4 regions of the Streptomyces sp. NPDC025638 genome follow, and region 1 is predicted to be linked to each of the others. Evidence: riboswitches for the same ligand, from Rfam matches in the RefSeq annotation. Region 1 holds a riboswitch; each other region holds the start of a gene.
What was found. Region 1 has a riboswitch for cyclic di-AMP ahead of ACZ4EG_RS04725 (M23 family metallopeptidase). Riboswitches for the same ligand answer to the same signal wherever they lie in the genome.

Region 1 (7,661 bases):
CGGATGCCGCGCTCGCGCGCGACGGCCGCGATGTGTTCGAGGAGGGCGGAGGCGACCCCGCGCCCCTGGTGCGCGTCCTGCACGAGGAAGGCGACCTCGGCCTCGTCGGCGGGGGCGGAGGCGGGCATGCCGCCGACGCCAATGCGGTCATAGCGTACGGTTGCGATGAACTCGCCGCCGATGGTGGCCGCGAGTCCCACCCTGTCCACAAAGTCGTGGTGCGTGAAGCGGTGGACGTCCTTGGCGGACAGTCGTGGGTACGGCGCGAAGAAGCGGTAGTACTTCGACTCGTCCGAGACCTGCTCGTAGAAACTGACCAGGCGGTCGGCGTCATCAACGGTGATGGGCCTGATGCGCGCGGTACCCCCGTCGCGCAGCACTACGTCCGCCTCCCAGTGAGTGGGGTACTCGTGCCGGTCCTGCCGGCCCGCCGAGGTCTGCATGGGCCCCAGAGTACGGCTCGCGTCGGACAACGGCGCGAGGCAGTCTGTGGAGGACGGAAGTCGGATCGAGGCCGAGGTCCGACGTCATCTCCGGAGCGGAACACAGGCCCGCTCCGGGCATGCTTCACGATATGGGAAACTGGTCTAGACAACCCTGAACAGTGAAGGGCAGCATCACATGGCTGAGCGCCGCGTCAACGTCGGCTGGGCCGAGGGCCTCCACGCCCGCCCCGCCTCCATCTTCGTCCGGGCCGCCACGGCCTCCGGCATCCCCGTGACGATCGCCAAGGCCGACGGCAACCCCGTCAACGCGGCCTCCATGCTGGCCGTCCTCGGGCTGGGCGCCCAGGGCGGCGAGGAGATCGTCCTCGCTTCCGACGCCGAGGGTGCGGACGCCGCCCTCGACCGTCTCGCGAAGCTCGTCGCCGAGGGCCTGGAGGAACTGCCCGAGACCGTCTGAGCCACCGCGCCGAACGCCGGAGCCGCGTCAGCCCTTTCGGGCGGCGCGGCTTCGCCGTATTCTCATGGAAATTCCGGGCGTACGGAAATCAGGGCAGCGGAAATGCACCTCCGCCGAATATCCCTTCTTTGTATACGGCGCCCGTGTTAATGCCGCAGGCCCGACATGTTTACGGCATGTTGCGAAGTCCTCACACGGTCCGAACGGTCCCCGCCGCCGGGAAAGCGCAATCGGTGCGCGGATGTCGCGCGCTCGGTGTGCAGCGCCGTGATCGCCCGCGCGCGCTCGCCGTCGCCGCGCGCCACCGCGTCCACGATGGCGCCGTGCTCCGTCCAGGACTCCACCGGGTTGGCGGGCGCCTCCACCGTGTACATCCAGGCGATCTTGTGCCGCAGCTGGGTCAGCATCGAGGTCAGGGCGTGACTGCCGGAGGCCTGCGCGAGCGTCTCGTGGAACCAGCCGCCCAGGGAGCGCAGATCCTCGTGGCTGCCCCGCCTGGCCCGCTCCTGGCCCAGCCTCACCAGGCCGCGCAGCACCTTGAGATGGGCCTCGGTGCGCCGCTGCGCGGCCCGGGAGGCGCCGAGCGGCTCCAGCAGCATGCGCATCTCCAGCAGGTCGGCGGCCTCCTGCTCGGTCGGTTCGGCGACGCACGCGCCCGCGTGCCGCCGCGTCACCACGAAGCCCTCGGCCTCCAGGGTGCGCAGTGCCTCGCGGACGGGGACGCGCGAGACGCCGTAGCGGCGCGCGAGGAGTTCCTCGGTGAGCCGGCCGCCGCGCTCGTAGACACCGGCGACGATGTCGTCCCTGATCGCCGTGCATACCGAGCTCGCCGGAATACGCATGACCGACCTCCGCTTTAATCCCCGTGAAACGTCGCCGATTGACGTGTGTTCCGTGACTCTATTGCAATCAACGGGAATTTCCGATGGCGTGCCGGAATCCATGGATATTTTTTGGACAGCGGGGCGGCCGAAACGGCGAAAGCCCCGGCTCGGGGAGCCGGGGCTTCGGGAAGCGGTGCGCCCTGCCGTCAGACGTTCACGCCGTGCTTGCGGAGGTAGGCGACGGGGTCGACGTCCGAGCCGTACTCCGGGGTCGTCCGGGCCTCGAAGTGGAGGTGCGGCCCGGTGACGTTGCCGGTCGCGCCGGAGAGGCCTATCTGCTGGCCGGGAAGGACCTTCTGGCCCACGGAGACGCCGATGGACGACAGATGGCCGTACTGGGTGTACATGCCGTCCGCCATCCGGATCACGATCTGGTTGCCGTACGACCCGCCCCAGCCGGTCGACACGACCGTGCCGGAGCCCACCGCGTGCACGGTGGTTCCGCTGGAGGCGTGGAAGTCGATGCCGGTGTGGGAGCCGGAGGACCACAGGGATCCGCCGGTCTTGTAGCCGGTGGAGACATACGAGTTCGCGATCGGCGCCACGAACGCGTTGAGCCGCTTGCGCTCGGCCTCGCGGGCGGCGCGCGCCTTGGCCTCGCGCTCCTTCTCCGCCAGGGCGACGGCCTTCTTGCGCGCGGCCTCCTCGGCCGCCTTCTGCTCGGCGGCCTGCTCCTGGGCCGCGGCCTGGGCATCGATCTGCTCGGCGACCGAGTCGCCCATGGTGATGACCGGCGTGAGACCGGTGTCCGCGGGGGCGGGCTCGGCGGCGAGGGCCGGAGAGGCCGCGAGGGTGCCGACGGCACCGGTGGTGGCGAGGGCCGCGACGCCCGCCGCGCGGGCGGTGGTGCGGTGCATCCGGCCGGGACGGCGGTGCTTCCCGGTGGCGCGGGTGAACGCCATGTAGTGGCTGGTCCTTTCCTTCCCTCTCGCCTACCGGGTTAGCTGACGGGTTCGGAGCAGGAAGGTCTCCTACGGACCCCCTCGCGGCACGCGCGGGTGTCCGATTCACCCCAGGGACTGCGTGGGTCCCCGGCTCCCCTGGCTCGCGCCGTACGGGGACTCGGCGATGACTGTCCGGTGCCGCGGGTGCGGCGCACTGCCCGACGAACAGCCTGGACGACGCTATGCGGGCGGTCTTTGGATCCCCAAACCGAAGCCGGATTTTGTAGCGCATCCCACAGGGCAGACAGGCAACCTCCGCCCCAATTCGGACATCTTGGAGAAACGTTCGTGGGTCCTGACGACCCGTCGGCCGACAGGACCCACGCGCGCGTGCCTCTACTCGGCCGAGACGACGGTGACTTCGCCGATGCCGAGAGCCTCGACCGGCTCCTTGATCTGGGCGGCGTCGCCCACCAGGACCGTCACCAGACGGTCCACCGGGAAGGCGTTGACCACCGCGGCGGTGGCCTCCACGGTGCCGGTGGCGGCGAGCTGCCGGTACAGCGTCGCCTGGTAGTCGTCCGGCAGATACTGCTCGACCTGGTCGGCCAGCGTGCTCGCCACGGCCGCCGCGGTCTCGTACTTCAGCGGCGCGACCCCCACGAGGTTCTGCACGGCGACGTCGCGCTCGGCGTCGGTGAGGCCCTCGCCGGCGAGCTTGCGCAGCACCGCCCACAGGTCCTGCAGCGCGGGACCGGTGTTCGGGGTGTCCACGGAGCCGCTGATGGCGAGCATCGAGGCACCCGCGCCGTCCGGGGCGGACCTGAGGACCTGCCCGAACGAGCGCACACCGTAGGTGTAGCCCTTCTCCTCGCGCAGGACGCGGTCCAGGCGGGAGGTGAGGGTGCCGCCGAGGCAGTACGTGCCGAGCACCTGGGCGGCCCACACGCGGTCGTGCCGGTCCGCGCCGACCCGCCCGATGAGCAGCTGCGTCTGGACGGCTCCGGGGCGGTCCACGATGACGACCCGGCCGGTGTCGTCGGCGGTCACCGGCGGCACGGGCCGCGGCTGCGCCGAGGAGCCGTTCCAGTCGCCCAGGGTCTCGCCGAGCAGCGCGTCCAGGTCGATGCCGGTGAGGTCGCCGACGACCACGGCGGTGGCCGTGGCGGGCCGCACGTGCCGGTCGTAGAAGCCGCGGACGGCCGCCGCGTCGATCTTCTCGACGGTCTCCTCGGTGCCCTGGCGCGGGCGCGACATGCGCGCGGTCGCCGGGAACAGCTCCTTCGAGAGCTCCTTGGCGGCACGGCGGGAGGGGTTCGCCAGCTCGTGCGGGATCTCGTCGAGGCGGTTGCGCACCAGCCGGTCCACCTCGCTCTCGTCGAACGCGGGTGCCCTGAGGGCGTCGGCGAGCAGGCCGAGCGCCTTGCCGAGGCGGGAGGCGGGGACCTCCAGGCTCAGCCGGACGCCCGGGTGGTCGGCGTGCGCGTCCAGGGTCGCGCCGCAGCGCTCCAGCTCGGCGGCGAACTCCTCGGCGGAGTGCTTGTCGGTGCCTTCGGAGAAGGCCCGCGCCATGATCGTGGCGACACCGTCGAAACCGGCCGGCTCGGCGTCCAGCGGCGCGTCCAGGAGCACCTCGACGGCGACGACCTGCTGGCCGGGGCGGTGGCAGCGCAGAACGGTCAGGCCGTTCTCCAGCGTGCCGCGCTCGGGGGCCGGGAAGGCCCACGGCTTCGCCTCGCCCGCACGGGGCTGGGGGTGGAACTCCATCGCGGCGAGCTCGGTCACTTGGCCGCCTCCTCGTCCTCGTTGTGGTCGGCGGTGGGCGCTTCCACGGTGGCTTCCGACTCCGGGTCCTCGGGGAAGTCCTCGTCCTGGGTGTGCTCCGCGGACTCGGCGGAGAGCGGCTCGTAGACGAGCACCGCGCGGTTGTCCGGGCGCAGGCGGGCCTTGGCCACCTCCTGGACCTCCTCCGGCGTCACCTCCAGGACGCGCTGGACGGCGGTCAGGGCGAGCTGCGGGTCACCGAACAGGACCGCGAACCGGCACAGTTCGTCGGCGCGGCCGGCGACCGTGCCGAGCCGGTCCAGCCACTCGCGCTCCAACTGGGCCTGGGCACGCTCCATTTCCTCGGGCGTGGGGCCCTCCTCCGCGAAGCGGGCGAGTTCCTCGTCGATGGCGGTCTCGATGACCGGCACCTCGACGTCGCCGGAGGTCTTCACGTCCAGCCAGCCCAGGGAGGGCGCCCCGGCCAGCCGCAGCAGGCCGAACCCGGCCGCGACGGCCGTACGGTCGCGGCGCACGAGCCGGTTGTACAGGCGGGACGACTCGCCGCCGCCCAGGACGGTGAGCGCCAGGTCGGCGGCGTCGGACGCGCGCGTGCCGTCCTGCGGGAGCCGGTAGGCGGCCATCAGGGCGCGTGCCGGGACCTCCTCCACGACGACCTCGCGCAGCTGCTCGCCGATGACCTCCGGCAGCGAGCCGTCGCGGGGCTCGGGCTTGCCGTCGTGGGAGGGGATCGAGCCGAAGTACTTCTCGATCCAGGCCAGGGTCTGCTGCGGGTCGATGTCGCCGACCACGGAGAGCACGGCGTTGTTGGGCGCGTAGTACGTCCGGAAGAACCGGCGCGCGTCCTCCAGCGTGGCCGCGTCCAGGTCGGCCATCGAGCCGATCGGCGTGTGGTGGTACGGGTGGCCCTCCGGGTAGGCGAGGGCGGTGAGCTTCTCGAAGGCGGTGCCGTACGGAACGTTGTCGTAGCGCTGCCGGCGCTCGTTCTTGACGACGTCCCGCTGGTTCTCCATGGACTCGTCGTCGAGGGCGGCCAGCAGCGAGCCCATGCGGTCGGCCTCCAGCCAGAGGGCGAGCTCCAGCTGGTGGGCGGGCATGGTCTCGAAGTAGTTGGTGCGCTCGAAGCTGGTGGTGCCGTTGAGCGAGCCGCCGGCGCCCTGCACCAGCTCGAAGTGACCGTTGCCCTTCACCTGCGCGGAGCCCTGGAACATCAGATGCTCGAAAAGGTGAGCCAGGCCGGTACGGCCCTTGACTTCGTGGCGGGAGCCGACGTCGTACCAGAGGCACACCGCCGCGACCGGGGTCAGGTGGTCCTCGGAGAGCACCACGCGCAGACCGTTGGCCAGGCGGTGCTCGGTCGCTGCCAGGCCCCCGGAGCCTGCCTCGGCCTTGGTCGTGTGACCCATGGGCATGTACGTCCCTTCGATCGCGGAAGCGGTTGTGCAACCGCTGTGTTCCTGCCGGTCCTGCCACTGTATGCAAGCGGCCGCAGCCTCGGTGAAGTTCCCGCCGGACGTACGCCCACAGCGGATCGCGTAGCCTGCGGGAGTCGTGCCGCGGGGCGGCTCCTCCGGCGCCGCGCGCCACCGGGAAGGGCCGCCTGCACCGGGTCCTGGCCCGGCTTGTCAGTACCGCGGTCCACAATGGTCCGATCAGACCCGTTCACGCTTCAGAAAGAGTGAGCCGAAGGGGTGCGTCGACACCGACGTGAGCGACCCGTAGGCGAGCGACCAGAAAAGAGGAGCCGGCAGCGATGGCCCGCCGCAGCACGAAGACCCCGCCGCCCGACGACTCGTACGAGGAGAAGATCCTCGACATCGACGTCGTGGACGAGATGCAGGGCTCCTACCTCGAATACGCGTATTCGGTCATCTACTCGCGTGCCCTGCCGGACGCCCGTGACGGCCTCAAGCCGGTGCACCGCCGGATCGTCTACCAGATGAACGAGATGGGCCTGCGCCCCGACCGCGGCTATGTGAAGTGCGCGCGTGTCGTCGGCGACGTGATGGGCAAGCTCCACCCGCACGGCGACGCGTCGATCTACGACGCCCTGGTGCGCATGGCCCAGCCGTTCTCCATGCGCGTCCCGCTGGTCGACGGGCACGGCAACTTCGGCTCGCTGGGCAACGACGACCCGCCGGCCGCCATGCGGTACACCGAGTGCCGGATGGCCGAGGCCACGAGCCTGATGACCGAGTCGATCGACGAGGACACGGTCGACTTCGCCCCCAACTACGACGGCCAGGAGCAGGAACCGGTCGCCCTGCCCGCCGCCTTCCCGAACCTGCTGGTGAACGGCGCGTCGGGTATCGCGGTCGGCATGGCCACGAACATGCCGCCGCACAACCTCGCCGAGGTCGTCGCGGCCGCCCGGCATCTGATCCGCCACCCGAACGCGGACCTGGACACACTGATGAAGTACGTCCCGGGGCCCGACCTGCCCACGGGAGGCCGGATCGTCGGCCTCTCCGGGGTCCGGGACGCGTACGAGACGGGCCGCGGCACGTTCAAGATCCGCGCCACGGTGACGGTGGAGAGCGTGACGGCGCGCCGTATGGGCCTCGTCGTCACCGAGCTGCCCTTCACGGTCGGCCCGGAGAAGGTCATCACCAAGATCAAGGACCTGGTCAACGCGAAGAAGCTGCAGGGCATCGCGGACGTCAAGGACCTCACGGACCGCGCGCACGGCCTGCGTCTGGTCATCGAGATCAAGAACGGCTTCGTGCCGGAGGCGGTCCTGGAGCAGCTCTACAAGCTGACGCCGATGGAGGAGTCCTTCGGCATCAACAACGTGGCCCTGGTGGACGGCCAGCCGCTCACGCTGGGCCTCAAGGAGCTCCTCGAGGTCTATCTCGACCACCGCTTCGACGTCGTGCGCCGCCGCTCGGAGTACCGCCGCGGCAAGCGTCGCGACCGGCTGCACCTGGTGGAGGGCCTGCTCACCGCCCTCGTCGACATCGACGAGGTCATCCGTCTGATCCGCTCCAGCGAGAACAGCGCGCAGGCGAAGGAGCGCCTGATGGAGCGCTTCTCGCTGTCGGAGATCCAGACCCAGTACATCCTCGACACGCCGCTGCGCCGCCTCACCAAGTACGACCGCATCGAGCTGGAGGCGGAGAAGGACCGGCTCAACGCGGAGATCGCCGAGCTGACCCGGATCCTGGACTCGGACGCCGAGCTGCGCAAGCTGGTCTCCGCCGAACTG
Region 2 (7,661 bases), on a different contig from region 1:
GCCAGTCCGCGCTGGAGACGGCCGCCCTGGCGGCGGAGGCGGGCGCACAGGTGCGCGTGGTCGCGCGCGGCCACGGCAAGGTGGCCTTCGGCGCCCCGCCCTGGAAGCAGCCGAAGCTGCGCCCGGAGTCCCCCTTCGGCCGGGCCTGGTCCCTGTGGGCCCTCAGCTACTACCCCCACCCCTACCGCTACCTCCCGGCCCAGGCCCGCCACTATCTGGTCCGCCGGGTCCTCGGCCCGCTCGGCGCGTGGTGGCTGCGCGACCGCTTCGAGGGCAAGGTGCAGGTCCAGGAGGTCGAGCGGCTGGTCGGCGCGGACGTCTCCGACGGCAGCCCGCTCCTCACGGTCCGCACCCTCGCCGGCGCCACCCGCGGGCTCAGCGCCGACCATGTCGTCGCGGCCACCGGCTACCGCGTGAACATCGCGGCCATGGACTTCCTCGGCCATGAGCTGCGCACCCGGCTCGCGGTCAGCCGCGGCACCCCGAAGCTCGGCGCCGGCTTTGTCTCCTCGGTCCCCGGCCTCTACTTCACCGGCCTCCCGGCCGCCGGGTCCTACGGCCCGGTGATGCGCTTCGTCTGCGGCACCGAGTTCGCCTCCCCGCGGCTGGCCAAGCACCTGGCGGCGGCGCACGGCTGAACGCGGGGGCCGAGAGCAGGAGTTGACGGCAGGAGTTGACGGCAGGGCGGGCGGCTACCCCTCCTCGGCCGCCCGCTGCCACGCCAGGAACTCCTCGATCAGCTCCGGGGGGTTGGCCGCCTCGGTGGCCTCGATCTCCCACTCGGGGCAGTCCATGTCGAAGACGACGACGGGCAGCCGACGGCCGAAGAGCCGCTCGATCTCCCCGCTTTCGTGCAGATGGCGGGCGAGATCGATACAGGCGTCGGCGAAATGCAGGCCGAGCAGATCGCGCTTGGCCTCGATCTCGCCCGCCTCGTCGTCGTCCCGGTCTCCCTCGTCGTCGTCCCGGTCTTCGTCGAACCAGAGGCCGAGTTCCTTGACCTCCTCGACGTAGAGCGGTGCGCCGGCCGGGTCCTCGGGGACGTTGCCGAGCATCTCGAAGCCGTCCAGGAGCCAGCAGGCGTAGTGCCAGCGGGCCTCGCCGGGGTCCCCGTGGTGCTTCTCCAGCTCGTACTGGGTCTCGGTGTTGTAGCCGATGGCCACATAGGGGTGGCGCTCGTCGTAGTCGATGCGCCAGATGCGGAAGGAGAGGGCGTAGATCTCGGGCCTCAACTCCTCGGGGAAGCGCGCGAGAACGGCGGGCGCCGCCTTGCGCAGATACCTCCGGAAAACGTCCCGCTGGTCCGTCACCACATCCGCCCCCGTTTCCTCAGCTCCCTCGGCGCAGTGACAGCAACCTAACGCGCACCACTGACGACGGGCGGTGGCAGCATCTCCGCCCGGACCCCGTGGGGTTGAGAACAACGGCTGGGACGGGGGTGAGCCGCAGCGGCATGTTGTCCGTATTCTCTGATCATGGCCGCTCCCCCCGCGTATTCACTCGTCGCCACCGACCTGGACGGAACGCTGCTCCGCGGCGACGACACCCTCTCCGACCGCTCCCGCGCGGCCCTCGCGCGGACGGTGGAGGCCGGTGCGCAGCATCTCGTGGTGACGGGGCGCCCGGCGCCGAGAGTGCGGCCGCTGCTCGATGAACTCGGCAGCAGGGGGCTCGCGGTGTGCGGACAGGGCGCGCAGTTGTACGAGGCCGGCGCGGACCGACTGCTGTGGTCGGTCACCCTGGACCGGGAGTTGGCCGAGACCGCTCTCGGCAAGATCGAGGCCGAGGTGGGTCAGGTGTACGCGGCCGTCGACCAGGACGGGGTGGACGGGCTCACGCTCATCGAGCCGGGGTATCTGATGCCGCACCCGACCCTGCCCGCCGTACGGGTCCCGCGGCGCGACGATCTGTGGTGCGAACCCATCAGCAAGGTCCTGCTGCGCCATCACGCCCTGTCCGACGACGAGTTGGCGGCGACTGCCCGTGACGTCGTGGGTTCGCTGGCGACGGTCACCATGTCCGGGCCGGGGACCGTCGAGCTCCAGCCGTGCGGTATCACGAAGGCGACCGGTCTGGCGCTGGCCGCCGAACACCTGGGGGTGAGTGCCCGGCATGCCATCGCCTTCGGGGACATGCCCAACGACATCCCGATGTTCGACTGGGCCGCCCGCGGTGTGGCGATGGCCAACGCCCACCCCGAACTCAAGGCGGTGGCCGACGAGATCACCTTGTCGAACGAGGACGACGGCATCGCCGTCGTCCTCGAAAGACTCTTTGCCTAGCTCTCCCGTTGCGGGGAGATCCGTCAGCACGCGCCCCGTAGCGTCCGTCAGTACGCGCCGAAGACGTTGTCCATCGAGCCGTACCGCGCGGCCGCGTAGTTGCAGGCGGCGGTGATGTTCGCGACCGGGTCGTAGATGTCGAACGACGTTCCGACCACGTGGTACGCGTTGAACGTCGGGTCGATGACCTGGAGCAGGCCCTTGGACGGGATGCCCTTGGCCGCGTTGGAGTCCCACAGGTTGATGGCCCGCGGGTTGCCCGACGACTCACGCATGATGTTGCGGTAGATGCCGTTGTACGTGCCCGGAATGTGCCTTTCCTTCATGATGGCGAGGGACTCGCGGATCCAGCCGTCGAGGTTGTTCGGGTAGCCGGCCAGGGTCGTGTCGGCCGCGGCGGGCGTGGTGGCGGGGGCGGCCGAGGCCGTGGTCGCGCCGATGAGCGGGAGAGCGAGCACCGCGGCGCCGGTGCCGGCGACGGCGAGCTTGCGGACGAGGCGGGTGGTGCGGCGGGGCTGAGCGGCAGCGGCCATGGGGGATTTCCTCTCCGTCGCCTGCGAGGTGAGCTGTCGGGTTCGGACGGGGAGGTGCCCGGCCGTGCCGCCCTGAGGCTGCGCGACTTCACCCCGAGCCGTTCCGTGCGACATGTGTCGTCCGGTCCGGCGGCCTACCTGGGTCCCCCGCTCCTGCCTACGCGAATGAGTTCGTCGATGGGTTACGTCCGGCGGCGGCAGGATTCGGCGTCCGCCTGACTGGCCGGAAGCTATGCGAGAGCACATGTCGGGAACAAGTACCTGATTCACAGAACGCACCAATTGACCTTGGGTTGAGGCGTATGGGGTACTTGATCCTTTGCGGTTGCACAGCCTCAACTGGCCGACGGGAAAAGGGCAAACGGGTGTTTGGGTGGATGTGGCGCGACATGAGGTGGCGTGACCCAACTCACGGAATAACATTCAAGGCAAATCAGACATGCAGGTCACAGGGGGTTCGCGGGGGTCCGCGGGACGCGCTTCTCCCACGTCCGGTCGAAGACCACCTCGCCGCCCCCCCGTGCAGATGGCTTCGTCGAAGACCGGGAAGTGTTCCGTGTCACAGGTGATGCCCGCGCCGGGCGGGAACGCATGGCCGATGCCGCTCAGCTCGAAAGGCGTGTCCTCCGTGGCGCGCGGACGGGATTGAGCGCACCCCGGGCCGCCCCGGCATCCAGGTCTCCTCCGGCACCGCGAACTCGAAGCGGGCCGAACGGGCGTCCTCCTCCCGCCGGCCGGGCGGCAGGTCGGCGTCGTTCCCGATCGGGACGAGGCGGCCGTCGTCGACGCCGGTGTGCATCGGGGACCGCACGACAACGGGAGCGCCCTGGAGCCGGTGTGTGACGCCCGTCACGTGGGGTGAGGGTCAGTGCGGCTCGCCGACTCGGCGGGCCGGGGGGTGTCGTAGGCCGTGGCCGGGGGACGGGAGTCGAGGACGTACGCGCGCAGGAGCGGCCGGCCCAGGGGGTCCGCCGGGGCGGAGGCGCCGTCGGGCGGGGTGCCGTCCCTGGGTCAGTGGTCCCACCGGCGCAGGGTCTCCTGGAGGAAGCCGATTGCCGGGCCGGGCGGCCGGCCGCGGTCGCGCGGGGGTGTTCGACCGGACGGAGGACCGTGTCGTGGTACGGGTCGTGCCGGCCGCCTCCGGCCCCGTACACCCGTCCGCCGGCCGGCCCCTGCTGTTCCCGCGCCCGCGGGCGTCGACCCGGACGGAGGCGTGGCCGTGGCCCGCTTGTCAGGGTTCGTCCGTCAGGGGCCGCCATACGCGCGCGTGCAGCCGTGTCCCGTCGGGCTGGGGGATGCGGATGTCGTCGTGCGTGGTCTCGTAGGGGGAGGACGTACGGATGTTCATGGGTGGTACCCGTGGTGCCGGCGGACCGGGTACATGCGGGTATATAGGGACAAACAGTGTCACATCATGATGAGTAGATAAAAATCAATCCTTATCAACTGATTAAAAACATACCGGTCGTGATCCGATACCGCCTGGGCTGTAACGGTGGGCGCTATCGGTGATCGAAACCTGACCGGATACGCTGACTTGAGTGATGGCAGCGACCTATCGACAAACCGTGTAATCGCCAGCAGACACCAGCAGACAGGAGACCCCACGTGACCGTCGTCGGGCCGTTCGGGCTGAGCGTGCGGGACCAGGCTCTGGAAGCCGATGTCCAGGCCGGATTGGCGGCTGTCGAGGAAGGCTTGCTCGAAGCCACCAAGAGTGAGGTCCCGTTCATCACGGAGGCCGCCCAGCACCTGGTGAGGGCGGGCGGGAAGCGGTTCCGGCCGCTGCTCGTGATGCTCGCGGCCCAGTTCGGCGACCCGTACGCGCCGGGTGTCGTGCCCTCGGCCGTCGTCGTCGAGCTGACGCACCTCGCGACGCTGTACCACGACGACGTGATGGACGAGGCCGCGGTGCGCCGCGGTGTCGAGAGCGCGAACACCCGCTGGGGCAACTCGGTCGCCGTCCTCACGGGTGACTTCCTGTTCGCCCGTGCCTCGCAGATCCTCGCCGACCTCGGTCCCGAGGCGGTGCGGGTCCAGGCCCTCGCGTTCGAGCGGCTGGTCACCGGGCAGATCCTGGAGACCGCGGGGCCCTCGGACGGCCGGGACCCGGTCGAGCACTACCTGGACGTGCTGGGCGGCAAGACGGGCTCGCTGGTGGCGGTGTCCTGCCGGTTCGGGGCGATGATGTCGGGGGCCGACGAGACGGTCGTCGACGTGCTCACCCAGTACGGCGAGCGGCTCGGTGTCGCCTTCCAGCTGGCGGACGACGTGCTCGACATCGCGTCCGACTCGCACGAGTCCGGCAAGACGCCGGGCACCGATCTGCGTGAGGGCATCCCGACCCTTCCGGTGCTGCGGCTGCGTGAGCGGGCGCAGCGGCTGGGGCTGGCCGAGGACATCGCGCTGTGCGAGCTCCTCGACTCCGACCTGACCGACGACGCGCGCCACGCCGAGGCGCTGGCCGCCCTCCGTGACCATCCGGCGCTGGAGCAGGCCCGGCGCGACACCGTGCGCTACGCGGAGGACGCGCGGGCGGCGCTGGCCCCGCTGCCGGAGTGCGACGCCAAGGCCGCCCTGCTCGAACTGTGCGACGCGGTGGTGCACCGGGCCGGGTAGTTCCCGCCGAGCGGTGTGACGCACGTCGCATTTATGGACTGAGTCCAATCTAAGATCCCTTCCGTACCCATGCCCAGAAGCTGACGCAGGGGGCGTCAGCCGCATACGGGGAGAAAACCGAATCATGGGTATGAACGGAACGTTCTTCGCGCGCCGCAAGGGCCTCGTCGCCACCGCCGTCGCGATCGCCGCGTCCGCCGGTGTCGCCGCCGCGGCGATCCCGGCCGCCGCCACCGAGAGCCACACCGGCAAGGGAACGACCATCCTCGCCGCAAGCCTCCGGGGCGCCAACGAGGTGCCGGTCGAGGGCGGCCCCGCCGTGGGGGACAAGGACGGCGCGGCGCTGGAGTTCATCGAGGTCAAGGGGGACAAGGTGTCCGTCGCCGTGGCCTGGCGCGGCACCGGCAGGCCCACCGATCTCCACATCCACCAGGGCGCCAAGGGCACCAACGGCGGCGTCAGGATCGACTTCGGGAAGCTGCTCGGCAAGGCTCCCCAGGGGCGGCACAGCCTCACCGGCACCGTCAAGGTGAACGACCCCGCCCTGCTCAAGCAGCTCACCGAGGACCCCGGTTCCTTCTACGCCAATCTCCACACCGCCGAGTTCCCGGGCGGAGCCGTCCGCGGACAGCTCCACAAGGTCACCACCACCACCGACTTCCGGCACGTTCTCGGCAGCTTCCAGGCCTCCGTCGTCAAGGGGAAGCAGATCTACGAGTGCAAGGCGGCCGAGGGCGGCGGATACGCCTTCGGGCAGCGTGACGTCAGTGCCCGGCTCGGCGGCCACATCCGGCACTCCTTCGTGAAGCCCAACTCCGGCACACCGCAGTGGACCGCGCCGGACGGGAGCGCCGTCACGGGCGCCCTGATCGCCAAGACGCCCAACGGCGACGGCAACATCCCCGAGCTGGACCTCAAGGCCACCAGGTCCGGCAAGCACCACGGACTGCTCGTCGGCACCGGTGAGATCCTGCGGCTGAACACCGTCGGCGGGCTCGCCCCGGCCGGCTCCTGCACCCCGGGCAGGATCGTCGGTGTGCCCTACCAGGCGGACTACGTGTTCGTGCGCACGCACTGAGCCGACAGCGGCGTCTCCCACGCGACCGACCCCTACGGGTCGGGGGAGGCGCCGCCTCCGTGTGTCATACCCCAGTCGTACACGGAGTTGAGCCCGCGGGCTGACGCTTCCGCACGGCCGATTTGGTCAACTGGAAACCACGGAAATCACCACTCCTCACCGATTCGGGTGAGAATGGCGGCTCAGGGTGGGACAGAGTGCGAGGACAGCCGCCGCCGACGACGGAGGTAAGGCACACATGGCACCGTACGAATCCGACGGCACCACGGGCGCGACGCAGGTCGACGACCTGCGCTCGGGACGTCGCAAGGCCGCCCGGTACGTCGTACCGGTCGCGGTGGTGGGGGTGGCGGCGGCGACCATCGGGCTGGTCCCGGCGCTCGCCGACTCCGGTGACCCCGATCTGCCGAAGATCACCGCGCAGCAGCTCATCGAGAAGATCGCCAAGTCGGACGTGCAGCAGTTGTCCGGCACGGTGAAGGTCAGCACGGACCTCGGGCTCCCCGACCTCGGCGGCCTGGAGAGCGGTCTGCTCTCCGGCGCGAGCCCGTCGGGTGACGGTTCGTCCGCCGACCCGACGTCCAAGCTGACCGAACTCGTCAGCGGCACGCACACCCTGCGCGTCGCCGCCGACGGCCCGGACCGGCAGAAGCTCTCGCTGATCGAGAGCGCCGCCGAGTACAGCCTCATCCACAACGGCAAGGACGTGTGGGGCTACGACAGCAAGTCCAACGAGGTCTACCACGGCAAGGCGGACGAGCAGGGCAAGGACAAGGGGAGCGAACCGCCCGCCACGCCCAAGGACTTCGCCGACGAGGCCCTCAAGTCGGTGGACGACACCACGTCGGTGACCGTCGACGGCACCGTGCAGGTGGCCGGACGGGATGCCTACAAGCTGCTCGTCAAGCCCAAGCAGTCCGGCACCACCGTCGGCGCGATCAGCATCGCCGTCGACGCGAAGACCGGGCTTCCGCTGAAGTTCACCCTCACCCCGAACAGCGGCGGCGCGGCCGTCGTCGACGCCGGCTTCACCCAGGTCAGCTTCGCCAAGCCGGCCGCCTCGACCTTCGACTTCACCCCGCCCAAGGGCGCGAAGGTCACCGAGGAGGACCAGGCAGCGAAGGCGCCCGGGAAGGGTTCCCTGAAGCC
Region 3 (7,661 bases), on a different contig from region 1:
CCGGCCGGTGAGCCGGGACCGGCGGGCCTGCCGCTTGGTCTGGGAGCGGTAGACCCGGGCCGCCGTCTGCTCGCCGAGCAGTCGCAGTCTGGTCGCGGTGGAGAACCGGTCCCGGTCCTTCGCGGCCATGTCCCCGCCTCCCTCATACGTGCGTACGTCCCCGGACACGGTACGGGACCGGGTACGGGGACGTACGTACGACTGGCTAAGCCTTGCCCTTACCGGGCTCAGCCCTTGGAGATCTCCACGCCGCCCCGGAAGCGCGGGAAGGCGCTGCGGCCGGCGTACACCGCCGCGTCGTCGAGGATCTCCTCGATGCGCAGCAGCTGGTTGTACTTGGCGACGCGCTCGGAGCGGGCCGGGGCGCCGGTCTTGATCTGGCCGCAGTTGGTGGCGACGGCCAGGTCGGCGATGGTGACGTCCTCGGTCTCGCCGGAGCGGTGGGACATCATGCACTTGAAGCCGTTGCGCTGGGCCATCTCGACGGCGTCCAGGGTCTCGGTCAGCGAACCGATCTGGTTCACCTTCACGAGCAGGGCGTTGGCGGTGCCCTCCTCGATGCCGCGGGCCAGGCGCTCCGGGTTGGTGACGAACAGGTCGTCGCCGACGATCTGGACCTTGTCGCCGAGCTTGTCGGTCAGGACCTTCCAGCCGGCCCAGTCGTCCTCGAACAGCGGGTCCTCGATGGAGACGAGCGGGTAGGCCGCCACGAGCTCCTCGTAGTACTCCGTCATCTCGGCGGCCGAGCGGGACTTGCCCTCGAACTCGTACTTGCCGTCCTTGTAGAACTCGGACGCGGCGACGTCGAGCGCGAGCGCGATCTGCTCACCGGGGACGTACCCGGCCTGCTTGATGGCCTCCAGGATGAGGTCGAGGGCCTCACGGTTGGAGCCGAGGTTCGGGGCGAAGCCGCCCTCGTCGCCCAGGCCGGTGGCCAGGCCCTTGCTCTTCAGGACCTTCTTCAGGGTGTGGTAGACCTCGGCGCCCCAGCGCAGCGCCTCGGAGAAGGACTCCGCGCCGATCGGGGCGATCATGAACTCCTGGATGTCCACGTTGGAGTCGGCGTGCGAGCCGCCGTTCAGGATGTTCATCATCGGCACCGGCAGCAGGTGCGCGTTCGGGCCGCCCAGGTAGCGGAAGAGGGGGAGGTCGCTGGCCTCGGAGGCGGCGTGGGCGACGGCGAGGGAGACGCCGAGGATGGCGTTGGCGCCGAGCGAGCCCTTGTTGTCGGTGGCGTCCAGGTCGAACATCGCCTGGTCGATCAGGCGCTGCTCGGTGGCGTCGTAGCCGACCAGCTCCGGGCCGATCTGCTCGATCACGGCGAGAACGGCCTTCTCGACGCCCTTGCCCAGGTAGCGGTTCGGGTCGCCGTCGCGGAGCTCGATGGCCTCGAAGGCGCCGGTGGAGGCGCCGGACGGAACGGCGGCACGACCCGTGCTGCCGTCGTCGAGGCCGACCTCGACCTCGACCGTGGGGTTGCCTCGGGAGTCCAGGATTTCCCGGGCTACGACGACGTCGATGGACGGCACGAGCATCTCCTTCATGGATGTGACGCTGGAAGTGCGGGGCTGGGTGCCTTGCGACTAGAGCCTAACCGTCCCGGGGGCATCGGCCACCGACCGACCGTCCCGTGGACAGGGTCCGACCGTACCCATTGTTCCGGCTCGAAACAAAGGCGGGGTGGAGAACGGCTCGAACACAGCGCCCCATGAACAAGCCCCGCCCCGGCGCGTACGGGGGAATACGCACCGGGGCGGGGAGACCGTGGGGACGGGGGCGGCTGCGGTTCTTGCAGCCGGGCTACCGGCCGCGCATCACTTCAGGTGGAGCTGCTGGCCCGGGTAGATGAGGTCCGCGTCCTGGACGATGTTCTTGTTCAGCTTGAACAGCTTCTGCCAGCCGCCCTTGACCTTGTGCTTCTGGGCGATCGAGCCGAGGGTGTCGCCCTTGACGACCTTGTACTCGCCGTCGCCCTTCTTGACCTTCTTGCCGGTCGGGGTGGTGACGGTCTTGGCCGCGGCCGGGCGCTCGGCGGAGCGGGAGGCGGCCGGCTTCTCGGTCGCCCGGGGGGCGGTGCTCGCCGCGGCGCCGCCGTAGGGGGTGCTGGACAGGCCCGTGCCGCAGACCGGCCAGGCGCCCTCGCCCTGGGCGGCGAGGACCTTCTCGGCGATCTCTATCTGCTGCGCCTTGGTGGCCTTGTCGGCGGTGCCGGCGTACTTCGCGCCGCCGTACGCGGACCACGTCGAGGCGGAGAACTGCAGACCGCCGTAGTAGCCGTTGCCGGTGTTGATGGACCAGTTGCCGCCGGACTCGCACTTGGCTACGGCGTCCCACTCGGAGGCGGTGGCGGCCGAGGCGGCGCCGGAGGCCATCAGCGGGGCGACGACGGCGGCGCAGGCGACACCGGCGAGCGCGATGGCACGGGTGGCCCTGGCCTTCGAGGGACGACGGTGCTTGCCCTGGGCGGAAAACAGCATGGATGGATCCCCTCACCGACGCCTGCGAGGTGAGCTGTCGGGTTCGGGCCGGTTGAGTTGCCCGGCCACACCTCCGCTGGGAGGCGTGGCTCCACCCCTAGCCGCTCCGGCTCAACTGTCCGGCGCGGCACTTACCTTGGGTCCCCCGCTCCTGCCTACGGCGCGTGACGCGACGACTGTTCCCGTGCGGCCGCTGGCAGGACTCGGCGTTGCGACAGCCGGGGCTCGTGGTGACGAGCGGACTCGACCGTAGACACGCGATCCGGGGAATTCCAAAGACGATCAGGGCTTCTGAGACTCATCCCACACTTTCACCAAACCGGACATTGGGCGTGAAAGTGGGACGTCAACTCCCGCTACTTTTCGCCGATTTCGGTAGCGACGTCCAGGGTCTGACCGGGGGTGATGTCGTTCGGGTCGGTGCCGATGGCGGCCTTGTTTGCGGCATAGAGCGCACGCCATCCGCCGTCGACGTCAAGGGAGTCGGCGATGGATGCGAGAGTGTCGCCGTCGCGAACCGTGTAGGTGCGCGAGGCGTGACGACCCACCGAGGCCGAGCCCTGCCCGTTTGCTGCGTTTTCGTCCGCATTACCCCCGCGGTGACGGCCGCCCCCGATCGCGCCGGTGTCGACCAGACTCCAAGACCCCCCGCTTTGCCACGAGTTGTCGGAATCGTCCGTTTTAGGGACTTCCGTGGGCGCGCCACCACTCCCCTGCGAGTTACCCGAGCCTTCGGATTCCGACTTGTCCGACTTGGCGGAATCTTCGCCCTTGCCCTCGCTCTTGCCCTTCGCCCCGTTCCCCTCGTCGGCGTTCGCCGAGGGGGAAGCCTTCCCCGAGGAGTCCGACTTCGAGCGTGAATCGGATGAGTCGGATGAATCAGAGGAGTCCGAATAATCGGATGAGCCGGGCGAATCGGATGCCGAGACGCCGGTGTCGACATCGACCGACCCGGAGCTCGCGGTGAGCCCGGAGAGCAGGGCACAGGTGGCCCAGGGCTTGGTGCCCTGGTCGGCGAGAACCTTCTCCGCGACGGCTATCTGCTGCGAACGGCTGGCCTCGTCCGGGCTGGAGGCGTACGCGAGGCCGCCGTACTTGTCCCAGTCGTCCTGCGACATCTGCAGACCGCCGTAGTAGCCGTTGCCGGAGTCGGCGCTCCAGGAGCCGCCGCTCTCGCACTCGGCCACCTTGTCCCATGTGGTGCCGTCGGCCGCGTTGGCGCTCGCGGCCCCCAGGAGCGGGATGGCGATGGCGGAGCCGGTCACTCCGGCCGCGACGAGGAGGGCCGGAGCCTGACGGGGGCGACGGTGACGACCGTTCCCGGAGAGCATGCGGAAGCCTTTCGTGCGACAGCGATAACCGGCGCGGCACAGAAAGCCGACGTACCGCGCTGCCCGGTAAACGTATCCACTGACGATCACTTGTCACAAGTTAATGCCGCGTAGATCACGTGAAGATCACAGAGTTGAGCATTCATCAGGTTTGGGGCGCGACAGGCCGCGCTTCCCTCACTTACCGGACGGGCGTGAACTCCACGGGCAAAGTGCGCAGTCCACGCATGATGAGCCCGCCACGCCACCGCAAATCGGCCGGATCCACCGCGAGTCGGAGGTCCGGGAGGCGGGTGAGAAGGGTGGCGAGCGCGGTCTGGCCCTCCAGCCGGGCGAGCGGGGCACCCAGGCAGTAGTGGATGCCGTGGCCGTATCCAAGGTGTTGGTTGTCACGTCGGCCGAGATCGAGGACGTCCGGGTCGGCGAACCGCTCCGGGTCCCGGTCGGCGGCGGCGAGCACCACCAGGACGGGGTCGCCGGGTGCGATGTCCTGCCCGCCGATGGTGAGCGGCTCGGTGGCGAACCGCCAGGTGGCCAGTTCGACCGGGCCGTCGTAGCGCAGGAGTTCCTCGACACCGGTCTCCAGGAGGTCCCGTTCCCGGCGGGCGAGGGACGCCTGCAGACGGTGCCGTTGCTCGGGATGGGTGAGCAGGGCGTAGGTGCCGTTGCCGATGAGGTTGACGGTCGTCTCGAACCCGGCGAACAGCAGGATGAAGGCCATCGCGGCGGCCTCGTTCTCGGTGAGGTGCTCGCCGTGGTCCGAGGCGCGGATGAGCCCGGAGATGAGGTCCTCGCCGGGAGCGGGGCTGTCGGGCAGGGCCTCGCGCTTCCTGTGGATGAGCTCGGCGAGATAGCCCCGCATCTTCTTGACCGACCGCGCGACCCCGCCCCGCGGCCCTCCCCCGTGCCGAATCATCATCCCCGCCCAGTCCCGAAAGTCGTCCTGGTCCTCGCGCGGAACGCCGAGCAGGTCGCAGATGGCGTAGATGGGGAGCGGAAAGGCGAACTCGTGGATGAGGTCGGCGGACCCCTCGGCCGCGAACCCGTCGATGAGCCGGTCTGTCAGTTCCTGTACGCGCGAGCCGAATTCGGCGACCCGGCGGGGTGTGAACGCCTTGCTGACCAGCCGGCGCAGCCGGGTGTGGTCCGGCGGGTCGATGTTGAGCAGATGCGTCATCAGCTCCGCCTTGCGCTCACCGGGGATACCGGTCTTGCCCTTGGCGTGCGCGGGCTCGTCGTGATGCGCGGGGTTCTTCGACAGCCGCTGGTCGGCCAGCGCCTGCTTGGCATCGGCGTACCGGGTGACCAGCCAGGCCTCGACACCGCTCGGGAGTTTCGTCCGGTGCACGGGGGCGTGCTCGCGGAGCCAGGCGTAGGCCGGGTAGGGGTTACTGGCGAACTCCCAGCTGAACAGGTCGGGGGCGGCGGGGGTGGGGTTCGGGGGGTGGGGCTGGTTGGTCACTCCTCGACGGTATCCGGCTTTCCGGCGGATGCCGCGCGGAGGGCGGTGCGGGCACCGGCCACCGAAGTGGTGACTCCTCCAACTCCTTTTCCCCGCACGCCCTCGCGCCCATGGGCAAGCCCCCGTGCCCCTCCCTCGGGCCATCCCTCAGGCCGACGTCGAGCCCTCCATGCCTTCTATGCCCTCCATGCCTTCCACTCCCTCGGCGGCCCGCACCGCGTCCCGGTACGCCCTTGCCGCCGCCCGCAGTGCCGCCTCCGGGTCCACCCCGTCCGCCTCGGCCCGTATCGCGAGCGCGAGCAGCTCGTACCCGATGCCCTCGCCGTGCGGCAGCGGCACCTCCAGTCCCGCCGTGCGCGCGCGGGAGGCGAGCTTCGCCGCGAGGGCGAGGCCGGGCTGGCCGAGCGGGACGCCCTCGGTCACGGAGGTGCGCCGCTTCTCCTCGGCCTTGGTGCGCAGCCAGTGCTCCTTGACCTCCTCGGGGGTCTGGGCCGTCTCGTCGCCGAAGACATGCGGGTGGCGGTGGATCAGCTTGGCGACTATGCCGCCGGCCACGTCGTCGACGGAGAACGGCGCCTCGGGGTCCTCCTCGGCGATGCGGGAGTGGAAGACGACCTGGAGCAGCACGTCGCCCAGTTCCTCCCTGAGCTCCTCGCGGTCGCCGGCCTCGATCGCCTCGACGAGTTCGTAGGCCTCCTCGATGCCGTACTTCGCCAGGCCCTTGTGGGTCTGCCGGGACGACCAGGGGCACTCGACGCGGATGCGGTCCATGACCTGGACGAGGTCGAGGAGACGGGCGCCCGGCAGGTCGTAGGAGGCGGGGAGCAGCTCCAGCTCGGGCATCCGCACGCGGCCGGAGCCGGCGAGGCGGGCCAGGCCGTCGGTGAGCGCCGGTTCGCCCTCACCGGTCGCCACGACCACCACCGTGTGTCCGCCGACGCAGGCGTCGACCAGTTCCTGGGCGGTGGGCGACGTCTCCTCCACCCCTATCCCGGCCTCGCGCAGATAGGGCAGCTGTGGGTGGGCCCCGTCCGCGCACAGCACACGGTCGGCGGAGCGCAGCGCCTGCCAGGCGGGCCAGGACAGCAGCCCCGGGGCGACGCGGTGACTGGTGGTGAGCAGGACGACACGGCCGGGGGCCGCGGCCGGGCCCGGTTCCTGAGCGGCTTCGAGGCTGGTGGTGTTCACGCATCGAACGTAACGCACGTCCGTCGACGGCCTCGCGAGTTGTCCACAGGCTTGGGCGGGCGATGCGATCGTAAGACCGCGACGCGGTGGTCGGGGCCGGGCCTGAGGCCTGGGGGACCCAGGGAACTGAGAACCCGGGACCCGGGAGCCCGAAGGCCTGGGGGCCCGGAAGGCCTGGGGGCCCGGAAGCCCGGAAGCCCGGGGGCCCGGAAGCCCGGGGCCTGGAGGTCCAGAAGCCCGAAGACCCGGAAACCCGAGGCCCCAGAGCCCCGGCGCCCCGGCGCCTACGCCGACTGCTGCTGCGTCCCGGTCTTCGTGACCTCTCGCACCCACGGTGTCTTCGCGTCGACGCGGCTGCTGTTCTGCACGTCCCAGGAGCCGTAGCGCGGGTTGAGGTCGATGTTCAGTTCGCCGGACGCGGTGGACAGCGCCTTCCAGAACGCGGGCTCGGAGGTGCTGGTGCCGAGCTTCTGGGCGAGCTTCTGGGCCTCGACCTGGAGGCGCAGGTTGTCGTCGAGCCGCTTGGGTGCGACGCCGTACTTCTGCAGCCAGTCCGTCTCCAGCGCCGCGGCGCCGCCGAACTGCTGCTCCAGGCCGGTGCGCAGCCGCTGGATCTCCTTGCGGGTGACCGTGATGCCCTGGTCCTGCGCGGCGCGGTGCAGCACCCGGTCGAGGACCATGTTGTGCAGGGTGTCGCGGGTGAGGCTGCTGGTGGAGGCGAGGACCTGCTGGTACTGCGCCTCGTCCGGCACCGCGGCCCGCTGCGCCCGGCGCACCTCGTCCACCCGGTTCTCCAACTGGGCGACGGTGATCCGCTGGCCCCCGACGACGGCCGCCGCGCCTGGATGCGCGTCGTTTCCGCAGGCGGCGAGGAGAGGAGCCGCGGCGGCGATCGCGGCGGACAGGACGAGCGCGGTGCGACGGCGGCGGAGCAAGGAGACCTCCTGAGGAGATTGTGCGACGGTGCACAAAGTCTTGCGGTGATCGATGGTAGGCAGTGGGCAAGCTCTGGCCAACCCATTCGACCAACGATTCACGCACACTTCGGGCACCGCCGCGTCGCCTCCGGGGCGCGGAGGTCAGCCGGTGATGGCCACCGGGGCGTCCCACGCGTCCCGGTCCACGGTGATCGTGTAGCCGCCGCGGGTCTCCTTGCTGTTGACCATGTACTGGTGGGCGCGGCTGTGGCCGGTGTACTGGCTC
Region 4 (7,661 bases), on a different contig from region 1:
GAGGACGAGTCGACGGCCACGGGCGAATTGCCCGCAGTAACGCCACTGCTGGACGATCAGGAAGAGTTCACCCCGCTCCCGTCCACCCGTGCGGGGTCACGCGGCGGTGCGCGTTCCCGCCGTCGTACGCCCAAGCGCTCCGCGCTGCTGACCGTGGCTGTGCCTTCGGCCTGTGTGATGGGGGTGGCCGGGATCGCCGCCGCCTCCGTGGGCAATCTGAACCTGATCGGCGGCGGCAAGGACACCAGCGCTTCCGCAGCGGAGACGAAGTCGGTGAAACCGTCCGCCGCCAACAACCAGCTGGACACCCAACTGGAGAGCCTCTCCGCCGGCGCCGACGACTTCGCCGACCGGGCGAGCCGCACCCAGGAGCGCATCGACCTCAAGGCACAGCAGGTGGCCCAGCAGAAGAAGGCGGCGGCCGAGGCGGCCCGCAAGGAGCGGCTGCGCCCGAAGTACGCGCTTCCGGTCATGCAGAAAGGGCTCAGCGCCTACTTCGGCCAGGCGGGCGTGAACTGGATGTCCGTGCACACGGGCATCGACTTCCCCGTCTCGTACGGCACGACGGTGATGGCCGCGACCGACGGCACGGCCCGCACCCAGTGGAACAGCGCCTACGGCAACATGATGATCGTGACGGCCAAGGACGGCACGGAGACCTGGTACTGCCACCTCTCCAGCTACCGGGTCGCCTCCGGTACGAGCGTCAAGGCCGGGCAGCCGATCGCATACTCGGGCAACTCCGGCAACTCGACCGGCCCGCATCTGCACTTCGAGGTCCGGCCGGCGGGCGGTTCGGCCATAGACCCGCTGCCGTGGCTTCGCAGCCATGGCCTGGACCCGACGTAGGTCCCCCGCCTTCTCCACGAGTGACCCAGCCCCCGCCGGCCCTTCCGATCGGCGGGGGCTCGTCGCGAGCGCCTACAGCTTCTCCACCGGCGCGTACCGCAGTACCAGCCGCTTCGGCTTCGCGTCACCGAAGTCGATCGTCGCTTGGGCGTTGTCCCCCTCGCCCGTCACCGCGAGGACCGTGCCAAGGCCGAACTGGTCGTGGGTGACCCGGTCCCCGACGGCCAGGGACACCACCGGCTTCGACGAGACCCGCTTCGTGGCGAACCCGGACGCGCCCGACGCCGACGAGCGGGAGCGGGACGAGGACAGCGAGGCCGCCACACCGGAAGCCGGTCCGGAGGAGACCGGCGCCGCCGCTCCCGTCCGCTTCCACTGCACATGGGCGGGCGGGATCTCCTCCAGGAAGCGGGAGGGCGGGTTGTACGACGGCTGTCCCCAGGCGCTGCGCAGCGACGACCGCGTGAGATACAGCCGCTCCCGCGCGCGGGTGATGCCGACGTACGCCAGGCGCCGCTCCTCCTCCAGCTCCTTGTTCTGGCCGAGGGCCCGCATGTGCGGGAAGACGCCGTCCTCCATGCCGGTGAGGAAGACGACCGGGAACTCCAGGCCCTTGGCGGTGTGCAGGGTCATCAGGGTGATGACGCCCGAGCCCTCCTCGTCCTCGTCGGGGATCTGGTCCGAGTCGGCGACCAGGGCGACCTGCTCCAGGAAGTCGGCCAGCGTGCCTCCCGGGGCGGCAGCCCCTGATGTCGCTGCGCCCTCCTCGCGCTCCTGCTCGAACTCCAGGGCCACGGCGGCGAGTTCCTGAAGGTTCTCGATGCGGGTTTCGTCCTGCGGGTCGGTGGAGGCCTGCAACTCGGCGAGATAGCCGGTGCGTTCGAGGATCGCCTCAAGGACCGTGGCCGGTCCCGCGCCGGACTCGACGATCGTACGGAGGTCCTCCATCAGCACGTTGAACCGCTTGACGGCGTTCGTCGAGCGCGCCGCCATGCCGTACGCCTCGTCGACCCGGCGCAGCGCCTGCGGGAAGCTGATCTTCTCGCGCTGGGCGAGGGCGTCGATCATCGCCTCGGCACGCTCGCCGATACCGCGCTTGGGGACGTTGAGGATCCGGCGCAGCGGCACGGAGTCCTCCGGGTTGGCCAGGACACGCAGGTAGGCCAGGACGTCCCTGACCTCCTTGCGCTCGTAGAAGCGGACGCCGCCGACGACCTTGTAGGGCAGGCCGACGCGGATGAAGACCTCTTCGAAGACACGGGACTGGGCGTTGGTGCGGTAGAAGACGGCGACGTCGCCCGCCTTCGCCTCGCCCGCGTCCGTGAGACGGTCTATCTCGTCGGCGACGAACTGCGCCTCGTCGTGCTCGGTGTCGGCGACATAGCCGGTGATCCGCGCGCCCGCGCCCGCATTGGTCCACAGGTTCTTGGGACGGCGGGACTCGTTGCGCTCGATGACCGCGTTGGCGGCGGAGAGGATCGTCTGGGTGGAGCGGTAGTTCTGCTCCAGGAGGATCGTCGTCGCGTTCGGGTAGTCCTCCTCGAACTGGAGGATGTTGCGGATCGTCGCGCCGCGGAAGGCGTAGATGGACTGGTCGGCGTCACCCACGACGCACAGCTCGGCGGGCTGGAGGTCGTACTCGCTCGGCGGTACGTCCACCGGGTGCCCGGCGGTGCCGACGAGCTCGCGCACGAGGGCGTACTGGGCGTGGTTGGTGTCCTGGTACTCGTCGACGAGGACGTGGCGGAAGCGGCGGCGGTAGTGCTCGGCAACGTCCGGGAAGGCGCGCAGCAGGTTGACCGTCGTCATGATCAGGTCGTCGAAGTCGAGGGCGTTCGCCTCGCGCAGCCGCGACTGGTACATGGCGTAGGCCTGGGCGAGGGTCTTCTCGAAGCCGTCAGTGGCTTGGGCGGCGAAGTCCTCCTCGTCGATCAGCTCGTTCTTCAGGTTCGAGATCTTGGCGCTGAAGGACTTCGGCGGGAAACGCTTGGGATCGAGCTCCAGGTCGCGGCAGACCAGGGCCATCAGGCGCTTGCTGTCAGCGGCGTCGTAGATCGAGAACGACGAGGTGAAGCCGAGCTTCTTGCTCTCGCGGCGCAGGATGCGCACACACGCGCTGTGGAAGGTCATCACCCACATCGCGTTCGCGCGCGGGCCGACGAGGTGCTCGACGCGCTCCTTCATCTCGCCCGCGGCCTTGTTGGTGAAGGTGATCGCGAGGATCTGCCCCGGGTGCACGTTCCGCTCGGCCAGCAGGTGGGCGATGCGGTGCGTGAGCACACGGGTCTTGCCGGAGCCGGCGCCGGCCACGATGAGCAGGGGGGAACCGGCGTGTACGACGGCCGCGCGCTGGTTCTCGTTCAGCCCCTCCAGTAGCGCCGCTGCGTCGATCACCGGGCGCGGGGCGCCGTCGCGGTAGTAGTCGTCCCGGTCCGGCGGCACGTCGAACTTCCCGCCGAACAGATCGTCCGGAACCGACTCCGGAGCGTGATCGTCCTCGGGTGGCGGCGGGGGCTCCTCCTCGCGCCCGTGAGGGGTCTGGAGGTCCGCCAGGAAGCTGTCGTCAAAGAGGCTGCTCATCGCTCTCCGAGTCTAGGGCGCCCCACCGACAAACGACCGCCGCCCCGGAAACAGGACCGGCCCCGCGCGCGGGGGATCTTCCCGATGCATGAGCCGGACAACTGTCTCACGCTCCGGAAGCATGCTGTCACACGGGCGGAATTCTGCATCAGGTCACAAAAATGTATCGGGCATATCGCCCATCAACCTTCACACGGGCCACACCAGTTGGCTACCGTCTCGGGCGGGCCGTACGACCCCCACCGGCGAACGTCGCCGGGCCGCGCGGCCTCCGCCGAGTCCGGTGTGCCCGCCACGGCAGCCGGAGCCGGGGACCCAACCGACCTTGGGGTGAATCGGCCCAACCTCCACCCGGAGAAAGGCCGTAGGGCAACCCTTCCGAACCACCCGCCCGAACCCGACAGCTAACTCGGTAGGCGGAACATGGAAGGAGTCGCCTCCCTTGGCGTCGCACCGCAAGTCGCGCCCCGCGAGTGCCCTGGTAACAGGCATACGCACCCCCGCCATCGCCACCGCCGCGCTCACCTCCGTGGCCCTGCTCTCCCAGACCGCCAACGCCACCCCCTCCGCCGACGGCAAGCCGAGCATCGAGGAAGTCGAGAAGAAGGTCGACGACCTCTACCGCCAGGCGGAGTCGGCGACCGAGAAGTACAACGCGGCCAAGGAGAAGTCCGGCCAGCAGCGCAAGAACGTCGACACCCTGCTGGACGACGTGGCGCGGCGCACGGACAAGCTCAACAAGGCGCGTGAGGAACTGGGTACGTTCGCCGCCGCCCAGTACCGCACCGGGGCCGCCGCGCCCGACACCGCCACCTTCCTGCTCTCGAACTCCCCGCAGGACTACTTCGACCAGACCCAGCTGATGGGCCGGATGACCTCGCGGCAGAAGGGCGCGGTCGACGACTACATCACACAGCAGTCGGCGACCATGAAGAAGCGACAGGAAGCCGCCAAGAGCCTCCAGACGCTGACCGAGTCGCAGAACGAGCTGAAGACGGCCAAGGCCACCGTCCAGAAGAAGCTCTCCTCGGCGCGCGAGCTGCTGTCCAAGCTGACGGCGCAGGAGAAGGCCCGGCTCGCCGCGATCGAGAAGCAGAAGCAGGAGGAGGCCGCGCGCCAGGCCGCGGAGCTCGCCAAGAAGCAGGCGGCCGCGGAGGCGGCGAAGAAGGCCGCCGCCGCGAGCTCCTCGAGCTCGTCCAGTTCTTCGGGCTCCTCGGGCTCCTCGGACTCGTCCACCTCGACGGGGTCGACCGGTTCGACGGGCTCGACCGGCTCGTCCTCGGACTCCACGTACGCCACCAAGGCGGAGAAGGCGATCGCCTTCGCCCGCGCCCAGATCGGCAAGCCGTACGTCTGGGGCGCCACCGGCCCCGACTCCTACGACTGCTCCGGCCTCACCTCGGCCGCCTGGCTGGCCGCGGGCGTCAGCCTTCCGCGCACCACCTACGACCAGGTCAACGCGGGCACCACGGTCTCGCTCACCAATGCCGAGCCCGGCGACCTGATCTTCTTCTACGACGACATCAGCCACGTCGGCATCTACATCGGCAACGGCATGATGATCCACGCCCCGAAGCCCGGCGCCTACGTCCGCGAGGAGTCGATCTACTACGGCGGCGCGTCGATCATCCACAGCGTGGTGCGGCCGGCGTGAGAGACCTCCGTGGGGCAGGGACGCGAGCGCCGCAGCCGTGGTGATGCGAGCGCCGCAGCGGTGGTGATGCGAGCGCCGCGGCCGTCGTGAACCGCAGGCGCACGCGCCCCTGTCCCGCACCCGCGCGTTTTTCCCCGCACGCGCGCGCGTGCCCCGCTCGCAAGGCGCGCACTGCTCCCTAGCATCGGGCCCATGCCCGCCTCCTCACCCCTTCGCGCCTGGTGGAAGCGGCACCCGCCGGCGGCCGGGGCCGCCGTGATGGCGACCGGCATCGTGTCGGTCGGGCTGCAGCTGGCGGGGTACGAGGCACTGTCCCTGATCGCCCTCGCGATGGCCTCGGTCGCCTGGCTGGCCTCGGCCGTGGACTTCACCGTGGGGCTGCTGTGGCAGCGCAGACGCTGGGTGGCCGAGGCGCGGACGCCGGGCGCGCTCAGCGCCGTCGCCGCGACCGCCGTGCTGGGCACCCGTTTCTCCGCACTGGGCCGCCACGGCCTGGCCGAGGTGCTGCTCGCGCTGTGCGCGGCGCTCTGGCCGGTGCTGATCCTCCTCGTCGTACGGCACTGGCACCGGCGCATGCCAGGCACGGTGTTCCTGTGCTGCGTGGCCACGCAGGGGCTCGCCGTGCTCGCCGCCACGCTCGCCGCGGCCGAGGCGACGGCATGGCTCGCCCACGCGGCGCTCATGCTGTTCTGGCTGGGCCTCGTGCTCTACGGGTTCGCCCTGGCCCGGTTCGACGTGCGGCAGGTGATCGAGGGGCCAGGGGACCAGTGGATCGCGGGCGGCGCGCTCGCGATCTCGGCGCTGGCCGCCGCGAAGCTGATCTCCGCCGACAGCGCGCGGCTGTACCTGTGGGACCACGACAACCTCGGCGTCCTGCGCGACACGGCCCTCGCGCTGCTCGTCCTCGATCTGAGCTGTTACGTCGTGCTCCTGACCGCCGAGGTGGTGCGCCCTCGGCCGCGCTTCGACGTACGCCGCTGGTCGACGGTGTTCCCGATGGGGATGACGGCGACGGCGACACTCTCCGTCGCGGCCGCCCTCGGCATCACGTGGCTGGAACGGCCCGGACAGGTGCTGGTGTGGATCTCCGTGGCCGTCTGGCTCGCGGTCGCCGCCGGTGCGGTCCGGTCGGCCCGCGCGGGGCTCAGGGCCGTGCGCTGAGCCCGGTCACGTCCACAGCACGGCGATGAAGATGTTCGCCGTGGTCAGCAGGCCCACCAGCCCGAACAGGCGCTTGTCCACCGTCTCCTCGTCCCGCTTCACATAGACGAGCCCGAGGATCACGATCAGCAGGGCCAGCTTCACGCCGATCTTGACGGCGTTGATGTGGTGGCCGTCGGCCTGGTTGAGGCCGACCAGGATCACACCGGTGACCAGCATGGTCAGCGCGCCGTGCAGCATCGCGGGGACGAAGCGGGCGGTGCCCCGGCCCATCGCCTTCATCTGGGTGAGGAAGCCGCCGAGGAGCGCGGCGATGCCGATGATGTGCAGGCCGACGAAGAGATGGATGAGTACGTCCATGAGGCGGGAGCCTAATCCCCCGCATATGTGCGCCCCATAGCACCCCACCGCTCCCGTGCACCGCGGAACCGCCGCTTCGGTCATCGCGCTGTGTGAAGACGGCGGCTCCGGACCCCGATCACGGTCACATAAGGTCACCGTCAAGTCCGATGCGGGCACTTCCATACATGACGTTACCGAGCCGACACCGTCAGGTTTAGCGTCCTCCACCAGGTGACCGGCTCCCCACCGCCGCCCGGGCCAGGGGCGGCAGCCGGCCACCTCCGCCGAGAAAGGTCCGGCGGCGGCCCGCTCCCCCTGTGCGGGCCTCCGCCGGACACGTAGCCGGCCAGGTCGTACGAGAGGACGTGACGGTCCAGGTGGCAGTGCACCGAAGGCCCCAACAGCGCTCGCTGGGCGGCAACACCGCCCGCACGGCCGTGACCATCGCCCTGGCGGGCGCGGCCACGGCAACGGGCTTCGAGGGGATCGGGCACGCCGAGCCGCAGCTGACACCGGCCCAGGTCAAGGCGAGGGTCGACAAGCTGTACCAGGAGGCGGAGGTCGCCACCGAGAAGTACAACGGCGCGAAGGAGAAGGCGGATTCGGCGGAGCAGCGGCTGAAGTCGCTGCGGGACGAGGCGGCCCGCAAGGAGCAGAAGCTCAACTCGGCGAGGGACGCGCTGGGTTCCGTCGCGGCCGCGCAGTACCGCAGCGGTGGGCTCGATCCCACGGTGCAGCTGATGCTCTCCGGCGATCCCGACCGGTATCTGGAGGGCACGGCGTTCGCCGAGCGGGCGGGCGACCGGCAGTCCCAGGCCGTGACCCGGGTGCGGGGGCAGCTCCGGGAGATCGAGCAGCTGCGCGGCGCCGCCCATGTCGAGCTGGTGTCGCTCAGGTCACGGCAGGCCGAGCTGAAGCGGCAGAAGAAGACGGTCACCGGGAAGCTCGGCGAGGCGAGAGAGCTGCTGTCCGGGCTCACCCCGCAGGAGCGGGCGCGGGTCACGGCGGACGGCGGAACGGACACCGCAACTGCCGCGAGCCACGCCTCCAGGTCGGCCTCGGACACGCGGGACGC

Region 2: it holds a riboswitch for cyclic di-AMP, as region 1 does, so the genes downstream of both, ACZ4EG_RS36415 (transglycosylase SLT domain-containing protein) here and ACZ4EG_RS04725 (M23 family metallopeptidase) in region 1, are expected to answer to the same signal.
Region 3: it holds a riboswitch for cyclic di-AMP, as region 1 does, so the genes downstream of both, ACZ4EG_RS30565 (transglycosylase family protein) here and ACZ4EG_RS04725 (M23 family metallopeptidase) in region 1, are expected to answer to the same signal.
Region 4: it holds a riboswitch for cyclic di-AMP, as region 1 does, so the genes downstream of both, ACZ4EG_RS29170 (C40 family peptidase) here and ACZ4EG_RS04725 (M23 family metallopeptidase) in region 1, are expected to answer to the same signal.

The regions. Positions count from the first base shown of each region.
Region 1 is NZ_JBVHLX010000002.1:120,240-127,900, reverse strand. It holds gene ACZ4EG_RS04740 (bifunctional acetate--CoA ligase family protein/GNAT family N-acetyltransferase) at 1-443, opposite strand, end outside; gene ACZ4EG_RS04735 (HPr family phosphocarrier protein) at 622-903, shown strand; gene ACZ4EG_RS04730 (GntR family transcriptional regulator) at 1,050-1,745, opposite strand; gene ACZ4EG_RS04725 (M23 family metallopeptidase) at 1,934-2,689, opposite strand; cyclic di-AMP (ydaO/yuaA leader) riboswitch at 2,702-2,865, opposite strand; gene ACZ4EG_RS04720 (M16 family metallopeptidase) at 3,068-4,456, opposite strand; gene ACZ4EG_RS04715 (M16 family metallopeptidase) at 4,453-5,868, opposite strand; gene ACZ4EG_RS04710 (DNA gyrase/topoisomerase IV subunit A) at 6,210-7,661, shown strand, end outside.
Region 2 is NZ_JBVHLX010000017.1:176,455-184,115, forward strand. It holds gene ACZ4EG_RS36400 (FAD-dependent oxidoreductase) at 1-638, shown strand, start outside; gene ACZ4EG_RS36405 (hypothetical protein) at 693-1,310, opposite strand; gene ACZ4EG_RS36410 (HAD family hydrolase) at 1,476-2,282, shown strand; gene ACZ4EG_RS36415 (transglycosylase SLT domain-containing protein) at 2,330-2,815, opposite strand; cyclic di-AMP (ydaO/yuaA leader) riboswitch at 2,819-3,002, opposite strand; partial or broken gene ACZ4EG_RS36420 (hypothetical protein) at 3,561-4,163, opposite strand; gene ACZ4EG_RS36425 (polyprenyl synthetase family protein) at 4,424-5,434, shown strand; gene ACZ4EG_RS36430 (CHRD domain-containing protein) at 5,559-6,512, shown strand; gene ACZ4EG_RS36435 (LolA family protein) at 6,751-7,661, shown strand, end outside.
Region 3 is NZ_JBVHLX010000013.1:90,276-97,936, forward strand. It holds gene ACZ4EG_RS30555 (FtsB family cell division protein) at 1-129, opposite strand, end outside; gene eno (phosphopyruvate hydratase) at 228-1,535, opposite strand; gene ACZ4EG_RS30565 (transglycosylase family protein) at 1,815-2,477, opposite strand; cyclic di-AMP (ydaO/yuaA leader) riboswitch at 2,482-2,650, opposite strand; gene ACZ4EG_RS30570 (transglycosylase family protein) at 2,834-3,808, opposite strand; gene ACZ4EG_RS30575 (cytochrome P450 family protein) at 3,990-5,270, opposite strand; gene ACZ4EG_RS30580 (nucleoside triphosphate pyrophosphohydrolase) at 5,418-6,458, opposite strand; gene ACZ4EG_RS30585 (SurA N-terminal domain-containing protein) at 6,743-7,393, opposite strand; gene ACZ4EG_RS30590 (glycoside hydrolase domain-containing protein) at 7,538-7,661, opposite strand, start outside.
Region 4 is NZ_JBVHLX010000012.1:160,612-168,272, forward strand. It holds gene ACZ4EG_RS29160 (M23 family metallopeptidase) at 1-849, shown strand, start outside; gene pcrA (DNA helicase PcrA) at 922-3,429, opposite strand; cyclic di-AMP (ydaO/yuaA leader) riboswitch at 3,692-3,863, shown strand; gene ACZ4EG_RS29170 (C40 family peptidase) at 3,872-5,083, shown strand; gene ACZ4EG_RS29175 (tellurite resistance/C4-dicarboxylate transporter family protein) at 5,276-6,244, shown strand; gene ACZ4EG_RS29180 (hypothetical protein) at 6,251-6,604, opposite strand; gene ACZ4EG_RS29185 (C40 family peptidase) at 6,964-7,661, shown strand, end outside.